2 regions of the Bacillus halotolerans genome follow, and region 2 is predicted to be linked to the other one. Evidence: a T-box and tRNA genes for the amino acid it is inferred to sense, from the RefSeq annotation. Region 2 holds a T-box; the other holds one or more tRNA genes.
The links. A T-box is a leader RNA that pairs with one kind of tRNA and senses whether it is charged. The one in region 2 lies ahead of tyrS (tyrosine--tRNA ligase), so its partner is inferred to be a tRNA-Tyr.

Region 1 (10,628 bases), 480 kb from region 2:
GCTTCACTATCTACTTCTATATGCAACGTCACCTTTGACGGCGAGATTTTTTTGACGCCGTCAGGAAGCGGAATATCTGCCTCGATATCAGAATCCTTTTTGATTTTGCTTAAATCTAAGCTGACACCATCTATAAATTCAAGAGAATCCAAGACATCCTGCGAGCCGTAAACCGTCACCTCACTGGGACTTGATTCGATATTCGCTATGCTGACCCCGTCAGGAAGGCTTCCTGTCCGCTCAATTTTAAAGGGCACTTTTTTACTCGGACTTGTCACCGGAACGGTAATTTTGATGACCGAGGGCTCCACATCGACAGGAAGCGCGTTTCCGTCTTTATCATAGACAGTCACTTTCGCTTCCTTTTCAATCGTTTCATCTGCATTTTCCAGGTTTATCGAAGCTTTCACAAGAGAAATATTATCAATCACGGCTTTAGAACCGGTAATCTGTACATTTTTAGGACTGACAATCGGCTGCTCCGGAGAATAGCCTTTTTTCATCTTGCTTTTGTTGTAGTACTCCACTTCAACAGGAAAGCTTTCTGTCGTGCGTTCTTGAATGGTGACGGTCGTCACGGACGGATTAATGGATATCGTCAGCCCATCCGACACGTTTTTGGCCTTAAGCTCGACCTTATGCGTGCCGGTTTTCAGCTTCTCCATATCCGCGTATATCTCAAAATTCTTTGTCTGTCTCGCCTTCTTCACGGCGCTTGTCGGACCTTTTATCGTGACATTCACCGTTTGCGGAACGCCCGTCACGACATAATTTTCATCATCGTAATATGCTTTAACCGGTATATCAGTCAGTGTTGCCTCATCAGTTGTAGATGTTGGAAAAAATGATTCACCTGGTTTTTTCGGAGTTGGTGCTTGGTTGCTGTTAACCGCTACATAAAGCAAGAGCGCGAAAAGCAGCGCAATGACTTTCACAGCCCAGCGGTTGTTTAAGAATTTATCCATTTTTCTTGCCCCTCCAATACCAACGGTTAGAAGAAGTCTCTCTGGTGTTCTTCTTAAACTCTGCTTCAAGCATTTCTTTCAGCGCTTCTTCCGTCAGCTCTCTGTGAAGGTCGCCATTCCTCGCCACACTGACGCCGCCGGTCTCTTCAGACACGATAATCGTCAAACTGTCTGTAACTTCACTGATTCCGACAGCCGCTCTGTGCCGCGTTCCCAGTTCTTTTGAAATGAACGGGCTTTCAGAAAGCGGCAAATAACAGGCGGCAGCGGCAATTTCATTATTTTTCATAATGACCGCTCCGTCATGAAGCGGTGTATTCGGGATAAAAATATTGATCAAGAGCTCAGAGCTGACCTTTGCATTCAAAGGAATGCCCGTTTCAATATAATCCCCCATACCCGTATCCCGCTCAATGGTTAAAAGGGCGCCGATCCGGCGTTTCGCCATATAATTGATCGCTTTCGTTATAGCCTCAATTGTTTTCTGCTGCGCTTCCTCAACCGGCGTGCCGCTCCTCGAGAAGAAACGGCCCCGTCCAAGCTGTTCAAGCGCTCTTCTCAGCTCAGGCTGAAAGATAATAATAATTGCTAAAAATCCCCATGTTATCGCTTGGTCCATCAGCCACTGAAGCGTGCTGAGGCCCAAATATTGACTGGCCATACGGACAAGCACGATCACAACGATTCCTTTTAAGAGCTGAACCGCCTTCGTGCCGCGTATCACCATAATCAGTTTATATATCACATACCAAACAAGGAGAATATCAACGGCATTGCCGAGGTACTGCAAAAAAGGGATATCCTCAAAAGCCATTTCCTCGTCCTCCAAGAATTCAGTCATTTCGTATTTTGAAGTTTAATGTGTTACGCATATGTACTTTACATAGCGAGCCCATTATACCACATTTCGTTTTGGCAAGTGAAATATGCCAGCCGTTTGAGAACCTAAAAAAAGAGTAAAGCGCACAACACGCTTTACTCTTCTCCGTTCGGGTCTAATGCATTGAATACACTTTTCCCCGCAGACTTCATTTTATACCATGTCCAGTCGAATAATTGATTAATCTCCTCAATTTGACCGGTGACTTGTCCAGCAGAGGCCATATACTTTTCTCCGTTTACAACGGTTACATCCCCGTCTATTTTCCCTTTAATAATCAGCTTGCCGTTTTTGACGGTGACATCACCTTTGACCGTCTCACCTTCAGGCACGATCACAGTGTTGTTTTGCACGACCAGATTCGGCTGCTTCGACACGCTGAAGTTGTGGTCATTGTGCCAGCTGTTTAACAATCCTCCGCCCATCAAAATGATGAATACCGCAGCAGCCGCGATAACCGGATGGGATCTGAACCATCTTTTCACAGAAGCTCTTTTCTTCTCCTTAGGCAATTTTGCCATGACGTTAGCGGTAAAATCGGCGGGGGCTTCGACATGCGATGTGCTCCGGACGAGCGCAATGGATTTTTCCATCTCATAAAAATGCTTTCTGCATTCCTCGCATGCCTCCAGATGTTCTTTTAATACTTGTTCATCTTTCGGAAGGATATCTCCATCAAGATGCATATGCATAAGCTGCACAATTTGTTCAGGACAGCTCATTTCATCACCCCACTTAAAGATCCCTTAATTGTTTTCTAAGAGCCTCTCTGCCTCTGTGAATCCGCGTTTTTACAGTCCCCACAGGAATGTTCAGAATCTCGCCGATTTCAATTAATGAGAGTTCATCAATATACTTTAATACAATGACAGTTCTGTATTTGTCAGGAAGCTTTAATATTTTCTGCTGAATCGTGTGTGAAAGCTCCAGCGATACGACTGCATCTTCAGGCAAAACTCCATCTGCGGCGATTTGGGAATACATCGTCAAGCCTTCTGTACCCGCCACTTCTGCATCGAGGTAATAATCCGGCTTCTTTTTGCGAATGCGGTCAATGGTCAAGTTGGTCGCAATTCGATAAAGCCAAGTTGAAAATTTCCGGTTGATATCAAAACTGTCGATATTGACGTACGCTCTGATGAAAGCCTCTTGTGCGATATCTTCCGCCTCATGCACATTGCCAAGCATACGGTAGCAAAGCTGATAAATTTTATCCTTGTAAATATCTACGATGTCCGCAAATGCATTTTGATCGCCTTTTTTGACTTGCTTAATTCTCTTTTTAATCATCATTTCCATATTTATCTAACCTCTGCCTTCACCGGTCTGTATGTATACGAGCTTCGTTTCTAAAGGTTTCAATTTTTTTATAAAATAAGTTTAACAAATTTTTGGCAGGGTGTAGATGGCAATTTGTGAATAAACTACCTTAACATATTTTTAAAATTATTATACAGACTGAACAGTTAGAAGTTGGAATGATTTTTTCAAAAAGAAAAAAGACACCTTTGATCAAAAGGTGTCTGTGACTGGGCTAGCTGGATTCGAACCAACGCATGACGGAGTCAAAGTCCGTTGCCTTACCGCTTGGCTATAGCCCAATGATGGTGGAGGGGGGCAGATTCGAACTGCCGAACCCTGAGGGAGCGGATTTACAGTCCGCCGCGTTTAGCCACTTCGCTACCCCTCCATATTTTTAAGAAAAACAGTGCCGGCAAGAGGACTTGAACCCCCAACCTACTGATTACAAGTCAGTTGCTCTACCAATTGAGCTACACCGGCAAGATGGTGGAGGATGACGGGCTCGAACCGCCGACCCTCTGCTTGTAAGGCAGATGCTCTCCCAGCTGAGCTAATCCTCCAAATGGTGACCCGTACGGGATTCGAACCCGTGTTACCGCCGTGAAAGGGCGGTGTCTTAACCGCTTGACCAACGGGCCGTTTGTGTTCTCGTCGAGCTGACAAAAGTTATTATATACAGGTTCCCCCCCTTTTGTAAAGAGGAAATTTAAATTTTTTATTTTCAAACTTTTTAACCCCTTTTTTAACTGAAAAAGCCTCCTAACATTTATCATTTATTTTAAGATAGATATAGATCGAATTAAGAGAGGAGAAACCAATATGATACTAGTCAGCTCTTGCCTCGGCGGCATTGAATGCAGATACAACGGTTCGCATGCCGCATCAGAGAAAATCCGAAAACTGATTGAAGAAAAACAAGCAGTGATGGCTTGCCCTGAACTTCTCGGCGGCTTCTCCACTCCCCGAGAACCAGCAGAAATCATCGGAGGCACTGGTGAGGATGTTCTTAGTGGAGCCGCGAAAATCATAACGTCTTCAGGAGAAGATGTAACAGATTTATATATGAAGGGCGCGGCCCAAACATTGGCCTACGCAAAAGAAATCAACGCCTCTGCCGTCATATTGAAAGAAAACAGCCCATCATGCGGAAGCAATTTCATCTATAATGGCTCATTTTCAGGCAAAAAAATCGCTGGAAACGGAGTAACCGCCGCGCTATTAAAACAAGCGGGGTACCGTGTAATTTCTGAAAACCAGTTAGACGACATATTGTAAGGAGGCTCATCATGATGCAAGATATCTCTTTATCCTTCTATAAGCCTGAGCATTTGCCGGAGCTTTACGCATTTACTTTACACGATGATGACAAACGCTTTACCGCTCTCCCTAAAGAGGTGCTGACCCAGGCCCTAAGCATTCAGGAGCGCTATCCGGTTGTCATCTTAAAAGGTGATCTGCCAATAGGCTTTTTCATTCTACATACGTCAAAAGAAACCATTGCTCCCTATTCCAACAATCCATTTGCTTTATTGCTCAGTTCCTTATCATTAAACTCTGCCCACCACGGACAAGGCTATGCGAAAAAAGCCATGCTTCAGCTCCCCTCTTTTGTTAACGGGTATTTCCCATGGTGCGATGAAATCATTTTAGCCGTCAATCACCTGAACACCCGTGCAAAGCAGCTTTATATGAAAACCGGATTTCTTGATAAAGGACGCCGAAAAATCGGGCCGCTTGGCGAACAGCTGATACTTCATTATTTCTTATAGCCTCTTTTGAAATAAAGTTTCAAAAATTAAAAATGATAGTTGAAATATCATAACAGAAATGAATATACTGAATATTGAGATATATTTATTTTTACACAGGGGGCATCCTCATGTCAGAACAATTGAATCTTCACAATCTTACAACGGAATCACGCAATAGCCAAACATCGAAAATACACAAAGCTAATACCCTCGATATCTTAAAAATGATTAACAATGAAGATATCAAAGTCGCTGCCGCCGTTCAGCGTGTCCTTCCCGATATCGAAGCAGCCGTCGAATGCGCGTATGAATCCTTTCAAAATGGCGGACGGCTCATTTACGCAGGTGCAGGCACTAGCGGCCGACTCGGTGTGATGGACGCAGTTGAATGTCCTCCGACCTACAGCGTCAGTCCTGATCAGGTAATCGGATTAATGGCCGGCGGTCCCAACGCATTTTTGCAGGCGGCTGAGGGGATTGAAGATCATGAAGAAGCAGGGGCCGAGGATTTACGATCCATCCATCTCACCTCAGCCGATACAGTGATCGCGATTGCAGCAAGCGGCCGTACGCCTTATGCAGCAGGTGCGCTGAAATACGCCCGCAAAATCGGAGCAAACACCGTCTCCCTTACCTGTAACAGTCAATCTGCCATCAGCAAACACGCTGATCACAGCATTGAAGTCGTCGTCGGGCCAGAAGTCATTACAGGCTCGACACGTATGAAAGCCGCAACCGCTCATAAAATGATTCTAAACATGATATCCACCGCTGTAATGGTCAAAATCGGCAAGGTCTACGAAAACTTGATGGTGGATGTCAATGTCAGCAACAAAAAACTAAAAGAACGCGCCATCAGCATCATTCAAAGCCTTACAGACGTTTCTTATGAGAAAGCGCAATACACACTTGAACAGGCGAATCTTCATGTCAAAACAGCAATTGTTATGCTCAAAACCAGCACAGATCAAAACAAAGCGAAGACATTGCTTGATGAAGCGAACGGTTTTATAGACAAAGCAATTGAAAACTACCATTCATGATAAGGAGAGACAGTAATGGCGACAGGCGGTTTAGCTATCATTCAATCAATGAAACACAAGCTGCCACAATCAGAGCGTAAGCTTGCGGACTACATATTAGCCCATCCCCACAAAGCGATAGAAAGCACAGTCAGCGAAATCAGCGCCTTAGCTAATTCAAGTGACGCTGCCGTCATCAGGCTCTGCAAATCACTGGGACTAAAAGGATTTCAGGATTTAAAAATGAGGGTAGCGGGCGATCTGGCAAAACCTGCTGTTCAAGGCTACCGGGACATCGCTCCTCATGAATCGCTGCCTTCCATCTCTGAAAAAGCAGCCGGCAATGCTATTCAAGCAATTCAAGACACCTCAGATCTCATGGATTATCAAGAGCTTGAGCGCGCCGTTTCTCTGCTGCTTCAAGCGAACACTGTACATTTTTTCGGTCTGGGCGCCTCGGGAATTGTCGCCAAGGATGCCCAGCAAAAATGGCTTCGAATTCATAAACAGGCGACTGCTTTCACGGACACTCATCTTGTGGCATCTTTAATCGCAAATGCAGATAAGAAAGACATTGTATTTGCCATTTCATTTTCAGGTGAGACACAGGAAATCATCGAGCTGCTTTCGATGGCAAAGGAAAAAGGCGTCACAATCATCAGCCTCACACAATTCAGCCAAACCTCCGTCACTGCATTATCCGACGTTTCATTATATACAGCCCATTCCAACGAGGCCCTGATTCGAAGCGCAGCCACTTCCTCCCGTCTCGCCCAGCTTTTTATGATTGATGTTTTGTTTTTAAGCATGGCGGCCGAGCAGTATGAAGAAACGGTCGGCTGCATTGATAAAACGAGAGAAGCAATCAAATCTATGAGAAAGACATAAGGCATCTTGAAAGGGAGGGGTTTGTATGAGCAAAGAAAAACACTACAATACTCTGGCGGAAAAAATCCTTGAGCTATGCGGGGGGAAATCCAATATTTCTTCCTATACGCATTGCATGACCCGCTTGCGCATTACGCCTTACGATGTCAGCAAAACGGATAGTAAGGCGTTAAGAGAACTTGATGGCGTCCTTGGAGTCGTCGAAGCTGAAACCCTGCAGATTATCCTCGGCACTGGTGTCGTTAATCATGTCACCGCCGCTTTTTCGAAGCTGGTATCATCAGAAGAAGATTTTAATCTAAAAGAGGCCGCAGCCAAAAAGAAATCCGATATCAATCGTAAGAACGCCACCCCGTTTAAGCTTTTTTTACGTAAAATAGCCAGCATCTTCATACCTCTCATTCCCGCACTCGTCGCTTCAGGCTTAATTACCGGAATTACCAAAGCGATAATCCAAGCCGGCTGGCTCTCTGCTGAATCACAAACAGCAATTGTATTGACAGTCATCGGATCAGGCCTGTTCACTTATCTCGGCATTCTCGTCGGCATTAACGCGTCAAAAGAATTTGGCGGGACGCCCGCTCTCGGCGCTCTTGCAGGGATTCTGATCATTAACCCGGAAATCGCAAAGATCAGCTTATTCGGAGAACAGCTTCTTCCCGGCAGGGGAGGGCTCATCGGCGTTCTATTCGCAGCTATATTCATTGCTTACACAGAACAATTCGTCCGCCGCTTTATTCCTCAATCACTCGATATTATCGTAACTCCAACAGTTTCGCTTTTGATCACTGGAATATTGACGTACGTCGTTTTCATGCCTTTAGGGGGGTTCATTTCAGATGTCATCACATCCGGTCTTCTGTCCATCTTAGACATCGGCGGAATCGCTGCAGGCTTTATTCTGGGCGCGACCTTCCTCCCTCTTGTTGTCACCGGGCTACATCAAGGCCTGACGCCGGTGCACATGGAACTCATCAATTCGATCGGTGATGACCCGCTTCTCCCTATCCTTGCTATGGGAGGCGCGGGACAAGTGGGCGCAGCCTTCGCCATCTTCGTTAAAACAAAGAAAAAAACGCTGAGAAAAGCGATCACAGGGGGTCTTCCTTCAGGACTGCTCGGCATCGGTGAACCGCTTATATTCGGTGTAACGCTGCCGCTTGGCCGTCCGTTTTTGACAGCATGCTTAGGGGCGGGTATCGGCGGAGCTTTTCAAGCTTATTTTCAGGTAGCCACAGTTGCGCTCGGCGTCTCCGGATTGCCGCTCTCTTTTCTGGTGCTGCCTTCACAAATCATCTTATATATCATTGGTCTCTTTATTTCCTATGCGGCAGGCTTTTTATTGACCTACGCTTTCGGATATAAAGATGAAATGGCTGCCCAGTTCGATTAAATGATGACGTTTTAGGAATAGTAACGGCATAGAAACACGGAAAGGAGCAAGCTTGTGAGAACGAAGACATTAGCATTACTCAGCGCTATTTTAACCGTGTCCATTCTGACGCCGAACGAAGCCTTCGCACAAACCGCCCTTCATCAAGCAGACAACCAGGTTGAGCCGAAAACAATAAATCCAGAAACTGCACAGTTTTCGTCGAAGAAACTAAGGAAGGTTGATCAGATGATTGAACGGGACATTGCAGCAGGATTCCCCGGCGCCGTTCTGGTCGTCGTGAAGGACGGCCGTATGATCAAAAAAGAAGCATACGGCTACAGTAAAAAATATGACGGGGCTGAACTGTTGCGCCGTCCGGCAAAAATGAAAACCCGCACGATGTTTGACTTGGCATCAAATACAAAAATGTATGCGGCCAATTTTGCTTTACAGCGCTTAGTCAGCCAAGGCAAACTCGACGTTTATGAAAAGGTATCTGCTTATTTGCCTGATTTCAAGGATCAGCCTACAGATCGCATCAAAGGGAAAGATAACATTCGTGTCATTGATGTCCTGCAGCACCAATCAGGGCTTCCATCCAGCTTCTACTTTTACAGCCCGGAAAAAGCCGGAATGTATTATTCGCAAGAGCGGGAGAAAACCATTGAATACTTGATGAAAATCCCGCTGGATTATGAAACAGGAACAAAACACGTATACAGTGACATTGGATACATGCTTCTCGGCTGTATTGTCGAAAAACTCACTGGCAAACCGCTTGATGTCTATACGGAACAAGAGCTCTACAAACCGCTGAAGCTGAAACATACGTTGTACAATCCGCTGCAAAAGGGCTTTAAAGCAAAACAGTTCGCAGCCACTGAACGTATGGGCAATACACGAGACGGTGTTATCCATTTCCCTCATATCCGCATAGACACGCTGCAAGGAGAAGTACATGACGAAAAAGCATTCTATTCGATGGAAGGCGTTTCAGGCCACGCCGGACTGTTTTCAAACGCTGATGATATGGCGATTCTGCTTCAAGTCATGTTAAACAAAGGAACGTACCGAAACGTTTCATTATTCGATCAGAAAACAGCTGACCTATTTACGGCGCCATCAGCAACAGATCCGACATTCGGCCTTGGATGGCGGCGAAACGGCAGTAAAAGCATGGAATGGATGTTTGGCCCTTATGCAAGCGAAAATGCGTACGGACATACTGGCTGGACAGGAACGGTTACCATCATTGATCCGGCATACAATTTAGGCATCGCTTTGTTAACAAATAAAAAGCATTCACCTGTCGCTGATCCAGCGGAAAATCCGAACGTGTTTGAGGGTGACCAATTTTCAACAGGCAGTTACGGAAGCGTCATTACCGCGATTTATGAAGCAATGAAATAATCGACGATAGGAGGAAGTTGTTATGAAACCTGTCATTTCGCTTATCCTTTCCACCGTCCTTTTTCTTTCATGTTTTCTCGGCGTCAGTCAGACAGCTGTAGCAAAACCCCGCAGCTCAGATGATGCCAAGCAGATCGTTGATCGTATGACGTTAGATGAAAAACTTGGCCAGATGCTGATGCCGGATTTCAGAAACTGGAAAAAGGAAGGTGAGTCTTCTCCGCAAGCCTTCACAAAAATGAATGAGGAAGTCGCTGGCCTCATCAAGAAATATCAATTCGGCGGCGTCATACTTTTTGCAGAAAATGTAAAAACAACTGAGCAAACGGTACGGCTGACAGACGCATATCAAAAGGCCAGCCCTAAGATTCCGCTCTTACTCAGCATTGATCAAGAAGGCGGGATCGTGACGAGATTAGGGGAGGGCACTAATTTCCCAGGCAATATGGCGCTTGGCGCAACAAGAAGCAGAATCAATGCATATCAGACCGGCAGCATGATTGGAAAAGAGCTTTCTGTCTTAGGCATCAATACAGATTTCAGCCCAGTCTTGGACATTAATAATAACCCTGATAATCCCGTGATCGGTGTGAGATCATTCAGTTCTGATCGTGAACTGACAGCACGACTCGGTTTATATTCTATGAAAGGTTTGCAACGGCAAAATATCGCCTCTGCTCTTAAACATTTCCCGGGACATGGAGACACTGACGTTGACAGCCATTATGGACTGCCGCTCGTTTCTCATAACCAGGAACGGCTTCGTGAGGTTGAACTCTATCCTTTTCAAAAAGCGATTGATGCCGGAGCAGATATGGTGATGACAGCTCATGTTCAATTCCCAGCCTTTGATGACACCACATATAAAAGCAAGCTTGATGGATCAGATATTATGGTTCCCGCTACACTTTCAAAGAAAGTAATGACCGGGCTGCTTCGGGAGGAAATGGGATTTGGCGGTGTAATCGTCACTGATGCTCTCAATATGAAAGCCATAGCAGATCATTTCGGTCATGAAGAGGCGGTCGTCATGGC
Region 2 (10,628 bases):
GATCTTTCTGATTACGGTGACTAGCGGGTTTACTGTCGCTAATGTCTATATCAATCAAACATTGCTTGTCAGCATGGCAGGCACGTTTCATGTGACAGCGGCACAAGCTGGGATGATTGCTACATTGGCGCAAATCGGCTATGCGGCTGGAAATCTGCTGCTAGTTCCATTGGGAGATCTATTTGAACGCCGCCGCTTCATTGTGAGCCTGCTGTTCTTAGTGGGGGTTTGCTCAGCCGCTTCAGCGTTAGCTGTAAGCTTTTCATGGCTGGTCATCACAAATTTATTGCTGGGGTTCTTCACGATTATTCCTCAAATCCTTGTGCCATTTGCAGCAGGTTTAGCAAATGACAAGAACAGGGGAAAAGTACTCGGGAACGTAGCCATCGGATTGGTTTGCGGAATATTAGGTGCAAGAGTGGTCAGCGGGGCGATAGATGCGCAATATGGCTGGCGTGTGATGTATTGGATTGCCTGTGCAGCAGCCGTCATCATTATGATTATCATTCGCTTCTGCTTTCCGAAAAGCAAAGGGACACATGCCGTTGATTATGGAAAACTCATTTCTTCATTATTTCCGCTTTTGATCAAGGAGAAAGCATTAAGAAAAGCGTGTGTAAACCAAGGCTTCATGTTCGGCGCCTTCAGTTTATTTTGGACGACGTTAGTGTTTATGGTGAGTGAACCGCCATTCTCGTTTGGCAGCCAGACTGCCGGAACAATCGGTTTGGTGGGGATTGGAGGAGCTTTTGCGACTCCTCTGATCGGCTGGATTATTGATCAAAAAGGAGCGGCTTTTGCCAACAAGCTTTGTATGTCTTTTACCTTATTGTCATTTGTATTGTTAATGGCGGGCTGGACCTCAATGATTGTGATTGTGCTGGTCGCTTTATTCATCACTATGGGTATTCAGGCGAATCAGGTGGCATGTCAGGCGGAGATTTTCCAATTGTCCGCTGATATGAGAAGCAGATTGAATGGCATCTTTATGGTCAGTACGTTTTTAGGCGGCGCCTTGGGGTCGTATGCAGGCGGTGCAGTCTGGATGCTGTTTCATTGGAACGGCATTTGTATTTTGGGGATGATCATGATTGGTATTGCCTTCAGTTCAAGGATTACCATAAATCGAGCTGCGAAACAAAGCGGTATCGGAAGGGAGATAGAAGCTGGTGGAAACAAGTGAACATTATAAAAAAGGGCTAGATATTCTGAAGCAAATAGATGAGGAGAACTACGAAGAGATCGTAGACAGTTTTAAACAATCCATCGTTCCGGACCTTGGTGTGCTCGCCGTGGAGTTTAATTACGGACAGATTTTTTCAAGACCGGGCCTTGATCTGAAATCCAGATTATTAGCAACGGTTGCCGGATTGACTGCATTGGGCAATACGCAGCAGTTAAAATTCTATATTAACGGAGCCCTGAATGTTGGATGGACACAAGAAGAACTCACAGAAGTGATGATGCAGATGATTATTTACTCAGGATTTCCGAATGCGCTGAATACCATTTTGCCTGTGGCTGCGGAAGTATTTGCAGAACGAAACAAATAATATAAAAATTTTCTCCTTTTTTATGTAGAATACAAATAGGAAATTCTATGCAGGAGGAGAGTGTGTATGTGGACGGTATGGCAGAAAAACGGAAAGAACTTGGTGAGTTTTTAAAATTAAAAAGGGCGCAGCTTTCTCCGCAAGAATTCGGATTGCCTTTAGGCACCAGAAGGAAAACGACAGGCTTAAGAAGAGAGGAAATGGCCCAGCTGTCCGGTATCGGTGTCACATGGTACACATGGCTGGAGCAGGGAAGGGATATTCGGGTATCGACACAGGTACTGGAAAGCATATCAAGAGTGCTCAAATTGAATTACGAGGAGAAACGCCATGTTTTTCTGTTGGCAGGACAACATGTTCTTTTAGATGATCAGGATGAGGAAAACAAGAGCCTTCCTCTGGCTGTGCGGCACTTTATTGATCATTTAACCAATTGCCCTGTTTATGTGACTGACGAAAAGTGGGACGTTATTGCTTGGAACACGGCAGCGTGTGCTGTGTTCGGCGATTTTGGCCAAATGGGCAGAAAGGAAAGGAACGCCGTATGGCGATGTTTCACGTCAAAAGAGTACCGGGATCTGCTGGACGACTGGGAAAGCCACGCCAAAAAACTCATCGCGCAATTTCGATCGACAGCCAGCCGGTTTCTCGGGGAAGCATGGATAAAAGAGCTGATCGATCAGTTAACCGAAGTAAGCCCGGAATTTAAAAAATGGTGGAACCACCACGAAGTGTTAGGCACTCACGCAGGAGAAAAAGTGCTTCTTCACCCGGCAGCGGGCACAATGGTAATGGAGCATATGACATTGCAAATTTATGATTCACCGGATTTGAAACTGACCATTTATCGGCCGTTAGAGAAAGAAAATACGGCAGATAAATTGAAAGCTTTACTTGTAGACAGCTAAATAGCTTATTACCTTAAAAAGACGGCAGAAAGCGCCGTCTTTTTTTATTTCATATCTTCATAAATGTCAGAGGCTTTTGCCTTTATTTGTTTCTTATTGGCTTTCGGTTTTTTCTCTTTTTTCACAGCTTCATAGACAGAGGCTGTCACAAGGTCGCCAGCCTGCTGAAGGCGTTCTTTGCTGATATGTTCAATAGAGTCTTCAGGGGTATGGTACCATGGCTCTACTTCTTCTGTTTCCGGATCTCCCCAAATAAAGTTAGCGGAATCTATACCGGCTTCATGGAACGGCACATGATCGGATGAGCCTCCCTGTGTCAGAGACAGGCTGTCGAATCCAATTTTTTCAGCGGCCGTATGGCTGGATTCCCAAACATCGTTAGATTGTCCGTCCAATGTGTTGACATACAGCTCAGACGCATTCTCCCAGCTTGTACCCACCATGTCTAAGTTGAAGTTCACTTCGCTTCGTTTCAACTCTTTTTCTGATAGATGATCTACATAATGAGAGGAGCCGAGCAGGCCGAGCTCTTCAGCGCCAAAGGCGATAAAGCGGATTTCCTTGTCAGAAGGAATGCTTTTCAAGACGCGTGCCATTTCCAGCATGACAGATGTGCCTGATCCGTTGTCATTTGCGCCGGGCGAGAAAGGAACACTGTCATAATGGGCTGTAACGTAGACAATATCAGGATTTTTGATGTTCTTTGGTTTTTTGATACCGATGATGTTCTGAGAGGTTTGGTTTGAGAATGCTTTTAGTTGTAAGGTTGCTTCTTTTTGCTGGATAAGAGTTTCACCGTCTTCTTTCTTAATTCCGACGACAGGAATGCTGACTGTATTTCCTGATAGATTTGGGGTGACAGGCACAAGGCTTTCCTTATTATTGTAAATGATCACAGCCGTTGCGCCGGCTGTCTCGGCATTCCTGGCTTTCTCATAAAATGTCAGGTCTCCTCTTGAAATCAAAGCGATTTTCCCCTTGGCGTCAGCGGAGAAATCATCAGGATATCCTAAACCGGCGTGATAAAGCGGAGCGTTGAGGCCCTTTTCTTCAGTTGGTGTAGAGCCGGATGCCGCCCGAATGAGGATCTCACGGCCTTCTGAGGATAGCGTTCCTTCAAGTCGGTCAGGAATGCCAAACGTTTGAACCTTCACATCCAGTTTTAATTTTTTCAAGGATGAAGCGATCCATAAGGCACTCTTTTTTTCGGCAGATGTCCCGGCTATTCTGGGGCCGATTGTTTCACTAAGCTGTGAAATGGTTGAGTATGCGCGCTTTGCTTTGAATGGGAGCTCGCGCTGGCTATCTGATATTTGAACAGCATGCGCAGCAGGGGTGACACTCTGTGCCGGCAAGAGAACCGTGCCGGCCGTTAAAACGGCCATCGTCATTACAGTCAAAAGCTTTTTCATAAATATGAACCTCCCCTAATGTTTGGATGGGGAATATTTCGGGATGCTAAAGGATTTTCCTGCAAATTGAAGCGCATTTTTGAAAAGACAGTTCTTTATACCTGAAAAAAACGCTTATGAAAGCCGATTTCATAAGCGTCAGGACATCAAATTATTGGAGTTTTAAAAACTTGCGTTTGCCGACCTGGATGATCATATTCTCCTCTATCTCTGCATCGGCGTTAATGTCTGTTATTTTCTCTCCGTTAATCCGGACACCGCCGTTTTGAATCATGCGGCGCGCCTCGCTTTTCGAAGAGAGAAGATCAAGAGTGACGAGCAGATCGGTCATCGCGATCGTTTTCTCACCTTTCCAGTTCACAGCCGGAATATCCTCAGGCAGGCTGTTTTCCTGAAAGACTGTTTTGAAAGATTGTTCGGCTGCTTCAGCGGCTTCTAATCCGTGGTACATTCGGACAATCGTTTTGGCTAAAAGCATTTTGGCATCCCTTGGGTGAACGGCGCCGGTTTCTAAGTCCTTCACGAGCCGTTTTTTCTCTTCAAGCTCCAAGTCCGTTGCCAAATGAATGTATTTTTTCATCAGGCTGTCGGGCAGTGACATTGTTTTCCCGTACATGTCGTTCGGATGTTCGTCAATGCCGATGTAGTTGTGTTTCGATTTCGACATTTTCTCAACACCGTCCAAGCCTTCCAAAAGCGGCATCAGGATGACGACTTGTTTTTCTTTGTTGTATCGTTCTTGAAAATGCCGCCCCATCAGCACATTGAAATGCTGGTCTGTTCCGCCTAATTCAATATCGCTTTCCAGAACGACGGAATCGTATCCCTGCATCAACGGGTAAAAGAATTCATGCAGGGAGATCGGCTTTTGCATGGCGATGCGTTCTTCAAAGTCATCGCGTTCCATCAGGCGGGCTACTGTTATTTTGCCTGCCAAGTCAATAACGTCCTCCAGATGCAATGTTTTCAGCCATTTCGAGTTGTAGTGCAGCTCGACTTTTTCTGGATCAAGCACTTTCCCGAATTGCTGGAAGTATGTTTTGGCGTTGTGCTTGACCTCTTCATCGGTCAGCTGTTTTCTGGCCGCGGACTTGCCTGTCGGATCACCGATTTTTCCTGTGAAATCGCCAATCAAGAGCTGCACAATGTGGCCGTTTTCTTGAAATTGGCGAAGCTTGTTTAAAACGACCGTATGTCCCAGATGAACATCCGGTGCAGAAGGATCTAATCCGAGTTTAATTTTTAGCGGTGTGCCTGCCGCAATCGATTTGACAAGCTTGGCCTTTAATTCCTCCGGCGGTATGACTTCTTGGGCGCCTGTCATATATAGATTAAGCTGTCTTTCGACTTCTTTTTGCTGTGCTGCTGTGAGCTGATCAAATGTTTTCATCGTTCTTCCTCCTTTTTTAGAAACACAAAAAGAGCCGCATCCCGATAAGGGACGTGGCTCAATGCACGCGGTACCACCCTGGTTGAAGACATTGTCTTCCGCTCATTCGAATAACGGTTTCCCGTCCTTTGCTACTAACGTTCACAAAGAAAGCTCGGGGAGGTAATTCGCTTTTGCCTGTGTGCCGGCTCGCACCTTCCGCCGGCTCTCTGAAACAGGGAGACAAACCGCTACTGGATTCCCGTCAAAGCTTATGATGTATGAAGATTGTCCGCTACTTTTCTAAGCAGTCCTGTCAGGGTTTTCTGCTCCTCTTTTGTCATGCCCGTAATCAATTGCGTTTCCCCTTTGTGAAACTCGGGGTAGAGGTTTTCGATCGCTTGTTTGCCAGATTCAGTGATTGTGACAAAAACCAGTCGCCGATCTCTGGGATCGATGCTTTTGGAGCAAAAGCCCTTTTTTTCGAGCGTTTTGATCACGTTGCTTGCTGTTGCTGTTGAAATGCCTGACAGCTCAGCGATTTTTCTCGTTTCGAGTTTGCCCCATACCCATAGATCGTAAAGAATGGAGAAAGCGGTCCAAGATAATTTGTAAGAAGAAAGAACCTCAGTCTCCATTTTGACACGGAGCCTTTGCGCAGACCGATACAGATTCGTCGCGATCGAAATGGCTTCCAGGTTGAGTGACTCAACGGGCATTTGTTTAAGCTTGCTTAGTGTGTCATGCTCTTCTTTGCGAAGCTGCTGCTGTTTATCTAAACGTTCCATTTGTCGCCGCCTTAAATTATCAGAATCATTAGCTATGAAATGAATTGTAGCAGAGACGATGGTGAACTTCAAGCCTATATTTTTCGGTTGCATAAAAAAAGCCAAAAGAACACCACAATAAAGAAAAACCCGCAGACGGGGGTGCAGTTGTGCAAAAATATGTTCAAGGCGTGTATAAACATGATCCGTTTCATCTGTTTTCGACAGAGCATGCAGTGACATTAAGCTTGATCGGCATGCTTGCCATTCTTTTGTTTTTGTTCCGCCGGCCACTCAGCCGGCCAGCATTCAGTACATTTCTGCGCTATTTGTTTGTGTTTCTTTTGCTTGCTTCACAAATTGGTTACCAAATATGGATGATCGCCGCGGGCAGGTGGTCGGTGCGGACTTCTCTGCCCCTTCAGCTGAGTGACTTGTCTGTGTATTTATCAGCTATTATGCTGGTGACAAAAAGCAGAAAGCTGTTTGTGTTTTTGTATTTTGTCGGCATCGGAAGCTCCCTTCAGGCGCTTCTGACCCCAGACCTTGGTATGTTCTCATTTCCGCATGTGCGGTATATTCTCTTTTTTATGTCGCACGGATCCGTGTTTCTGTCCTGTTTGCTTATGGCGGTGATTGGCACGTACAGACTCAGACAGCGCTCTTTATGGGTGACTGTATTGATTGTCAATCTGTACGGAGGCATCATTTATCTGGTTGACCGCTGGCTGAATGCGAATTATATGTATTTAACGAAAAAGCCGGGCGGTTCTTCGCTATTGGATGTTCTCGGGCCTTGGCCATGGTATATCGCCTCAGCTGAAGCCATTACGATCGCGAGCTTTTTCATCCTTTATTGGCTTTATCGGATATTCAAAAAATAACACCTTTTTTGTTGTAAAGCACATTCTATTCAAAAAAATATTGGAGATTAGTGTTTAATTTTCTGAAAAAGGGAATGTAACTTGTACAACACAAAGGGAGATGAATACCATTGAAGAAAGATGAAATTATGCATATCGTATCATGCGCAGATGATAATTATGCTCGTCATTTAGGTGGGATGTTCGTTTCTTTATTGACAAACATGGACCAGAACAGAAAAGTAAAGCTATATGTGATTGATGGGGGAATTGAGCCTGATAACAAAAAAAGGCTGGAAGAAACCACATTGAAGTTCGGCGTGCCGATTGAGTTTTTAGAAGTGGATGCCAACCAGTATGAACATGCTGTGGAAAGCAGCCACATTACAAAAGCGGCGTATTACCGCATTTCGATTCCTGACTTAATTAAGGATGAGAGCATTAAGCGGATGATTTATGTCGATTGTGATGCACTTGTCCTCGAGGATATTTCGAAACTATGGGACTTGGACATCGCTCCATACACCGTTGCTGCTGTGGAAGATGCGGGGCAGCATGAACGTTTGAAAGAAATGAATATCACTGACACGGGAAAATATTTTAACTCTGGTATTATGGTTATTGATATGGAACCTTGGAGAAAGCAAAACATCACAGAAAAAGTTCTCAACTTTATCAATGAAAACGGTTCTGAAGATTTTCTTGTGTTACATGACCAAGATGCGCTGAACGCGATCTTATATGATAAGTGGTATGAGCTTCATCCGCGCTGGAACGCTCAAACATACATCATGTTAAAACTGAAAACACCTTCGACACTGTTAGGACGGAAGCAATATAATGAAACGAGAGAAAACCCGGCAATCGTCCACTTCTGCGGCGGAGAAAAGCCTTGGAACTCCAATACAAAACATCCGTATCGCGATGAGTATTTCCATTACATGTCCTATACAAAGTGGAATACGATCGGAAACCCGGCTATCAATCAATAATCTATATATGAAAAAACGCTTTTGATCATCTCAAAAGCGTTTTTTGTTTGTCAGCGGGCCACTGACCGATGATAAAAGCGCTGAATATGCATGGCGATATAGCACAGTTCTTTTTCAGGAAATTCAAAGCCGTATTCTTTTTTCACAAATGTGCCGATGCTTTTGGCGCATAGGAAAGCATCCTTGAATCTTTCTTTAATGATGGCGATCATTTCTGAATCCAGCTCGTAAATGGTTTCGCCTGCTTTGATATGCTGAATGGCAAAGCGCAAATGGGTCACGAGCCTTTCGTAAGAAATGGTATCCTCCACAATGTTGATTGACAGCTGGGTTTCAATAATGCCGATAATATCACGGATCATCGTTGTAATATCAAGTGTCTGTGTCATGTCGCCGGCGTTGTTTCTCGCTGTGTGAATGTGCATGGCGATATTGCCGATTTCATCCTCAGGAATCTCAATGCCCAGTTTCTCTTTAATCAGCGCTCTAGCCCACATGCCAATTTGGAATTCCTTCGGATAAAGAACTTTGATCTCATTCAGCAGCGGATTTTTGATGACCATTCCGTTGCTCAGGCGTTCGATCGCAAATGAGAGGTGGTCTGAAAACGCAACGTGAATCCGTTCGTTGATTTTGATGTTGAGTTCTTGTTCAGCATGGGAAATAATTTGCTCGGAGATTTGAATATGGTCTTCCGGCAATGTTTCTAAAATCTCTTCGAATTGTTTATAGTCAGGTGTATCTTTTCTGACGAATGTTTTTTCGATTTTAGACGGATCGACAATATCATTTTTTCTTTTGTCGAACGCAATTCCTGCACCCAAGAGAATCTTCTCTTCATTTTGATCCTTTACGACGATTGCATTATGATTTAAGATTCTTTTAATTTTCATAGCTTTTTGTCCTTTCATCCCCCGTTTTATGAATGAAATCGAATAAATCCAGTTATTCTGTCTCTTCTTTAAACCCGAGAAACAATGTAGCTATAAAAGCAGAGACGGCCGCGATCAAAAAACCGATCATATAATGAACAAAATTCGCAATGCCAAACGGCAGCACGATTGAAATCATCGGGATGCCGGTCAGTCCGTAGGAATTCGAAACGACGTGTGCCCCAACTACATACGCCCCGCCGAGAGCGCCTCCAATAGCGGCTCCGATAAAGGGGCGGATCAGCTTCACATTTACTCCGAAAACAATTGGCTCCACAATGCCTAAAAAAGCGGTAAGGGAAGCGGGGAGCGCGATTTTCTTCAGGCTTGACTGCTTCGTTTTGAAGAAAACCGCCAGTCCCGCTCCGCCTTGCGCCACATTCGCCATTGACCATATCGGCACCAAAAAGTTCACACCCACATGAGGGTCAGCAAGCAAAGTCGCTTCAATCGCATAAAAGCTATGATGCAAGCCTGATAGAACGATAGTGGAATAGATGCCCCCGAAAAGAGCACCGGCAGCAATGCCCGCGTGGTGATAAATGTATTCAATCGATTGTGATATGACCTGGCCGATGATAGCTGCGGCGGGGTTCATCACAATCAGTGCGAGACATCCTGTCACCATCACAGTGATAAAGGGAATGATCACGACATCAAGTGACTTGGGCACAATCGTTTTTAAAAGCTTCTCAATTTTGCTCATGATATAAATGGAGAGAAGAATCGGTATAATGGCGCCCTGATAGCCCATCAATGGAATGTGCAGCCCCCATATGTCTAAGGAAGCGGGGGTTTTGCTGCCGAGCATGGATGGATCAAGCAAATCAGGATGAGTCAGAAGCCCTCCTATCAATGCCCCTAAAAATGGGTTGCTGCCAAATTGTCTGGCGGCACTGAAGCCAACCAAAATCGGCAGCAGAATAAAGGCGGTGCTGGACACGAGATCCAGCATTTTGATCCACGGGCTGTCGGCAGAGAACCAGTGAAAGACCTGAATCATGCCGATCAGCCCCATGAGCAAACCGTTTGCTGTTATCGCCGGGATAATCGGCATGAAAATATCGGACAGCGTTTTAGCAAATGTTGTGACGGGGTTCAGTTTGCGTCTGGCATGTTTCTCTTGAACAGCCTCTTCAGAAGGCGATGCCTCCCACACACAAACGACTTCTTTATAAATTTTGTTGACGATACCTGCCCCAAAAATAATCTGGAACAGGCCATATCTGAAAAAGGTGCCCTGCACACCTTGCAGATTCTCAATAGCACGTATGTCGATTTTCGTTTCATCCTTTACTTCAAAACGAAGACGAGTTGTACAGTGGCTGATGCTGATAATGTTGCTTTTTCCTCCTGCGAGGAGCAATAATTCTTTCGCAATTTCTTTTTGCAAACAATAAAAACCTCCTCTGCTGAAGAAAAGTCGGCTTGTTCATCGTATCAAATGAAAAGTTGACAATCAAAATGAAAAAAGTGAGAAAAATGTAAAGCGTGCAGAGCCATCAAAAAATGCCCTCGTCGGGTGACGGGGCATTACGAAACATATAAAGCAGAAATGTCATTGGCGCCGTTACGAGCCCAACACGAAAAGAAGAGTTAAAATGCCTTCTTTTTCTAGGCACTAATACTCCCTTTGCATCGTTGGGTCTTGCCTGCTTGCCAGTCACAATCCCGCAATATGCAGTTGATATCTGTAATACCGTTCATTTTATGCTGTTCACAGCAGGATAGCAATAGTATGAAAAGCCTGTGAAGCAAATGGGAAAAAGGTTGCGTACACAGTTTAACAGACGAAAAAACCTTTAAGACGTAACACTCATCTTAAAGGTTTT

Region 1: it encodes a tRNA-Tyr, which carries the amino acid that the T-box ahead of tyrS (tyrosine--tRNA ligase) is inferred to sense. The anticodon was not compared.

What each region holds. Positions count from the first base shown of each region.
Region 1 covers NZ_CP029364.1:1,811,586-1,822,213, forward strand. The annotation lists gene DIC78_RS09085 (CdaA regulatory protein CdaR) at 1-965, opposite strand, end outside; gene cdaA (diadenylate cyclase CdaA) at 958-1,779, opposite strand; gene rsiW (anti-sigma-W factor RsiW) at 1,941-2,567, opposite strand; gene sigW (RNA polymerase sigma factor SigW) at 2,581-3,144, opposite strand; tRNA gene DIC78_RS09105 (tRNA-Gln) at 3,375-3,446, opposite strand; tRNA gene DIC78_RS09110 (tRNA-Tyr) at 3,451-3,535, opposite strand; tRNA gene DIC78_RS09115 (tRNA-Thr) at 3,555-3,627, opposite strand; tRNA gene DIC78_RS09120 (tRNA-Val) at 3,632-3,707, opposite strand; tRNA gene DIC78_RS09125 (tRNA-Glu) at 3,711-3,785, opposite strand; gene DIC78_RS09130 (2-thiouracil desulfurase family protein) at 3,967-4,422, shown strand; gene DIC78_RS09135 (GNAT family N-acetyltransferase) at 4,434-4,916, shown strand; gene murQ (N-acetylmuramic acid 6-phosphate etherase) at 5,027-5,941, shown strand; gene DIC78_RS09145 (MurR/RpiR family transcriptional regulator) at 5,957-6,808, shown strand; gene DIC78_RS09150 (PTS transporter subunit EIIC) at 6,834-8,201, shown strand; gene pbp4b (penicillin binding protein PBP4B) at 8,256-9,593, shown strand; gene DIC78_RS09160 (glycoside hydrolase family 3 protein) at 9,616-10,628, shown strand, end outside.
Region 2 covers NZ_CP029364.1:2,286,990-2,297,617, forward strand. The annotation lists gene DIC78_RS11680 (MFS transporter) at 1-1,183, shown strand, start outside; gene DIC78_RS11685 (carboxymuconolactone decarboxylase family protein) at 1,170-1,553, shown strand; gene DIC78_RS11690 (helix-turn-helix transcriptional regulator) at 1,622-2,461, shown strand; gene DIC78_RS11695 (M28 family metallopeptidase) at 2,506-3,873, opposite strand; gene tyrS (tyrosine--tRNA ligase) at 4,025-5,263, opposite strand; T-box leader at 5,308-5,520, opposite strand; gene DIC78_RS11705 (MarR family transcriptional regulator) at 5,515-6,030, opposite strand; gene DIC78_RS11710 (YwaF family protein) at 6,180-6,893, shown strand; gene DIC78_RS11715 (glycosyltransferase family 8 protein) at 7,004-7,864, shown strand; gene sacY (transcription antiterminator SacY) at 7,915-8,757, opposite strand; gene DIC78_RS11725 (sucrose-specific PTS transporter subunit IIBC) at 8,810-10,189, opposite strand.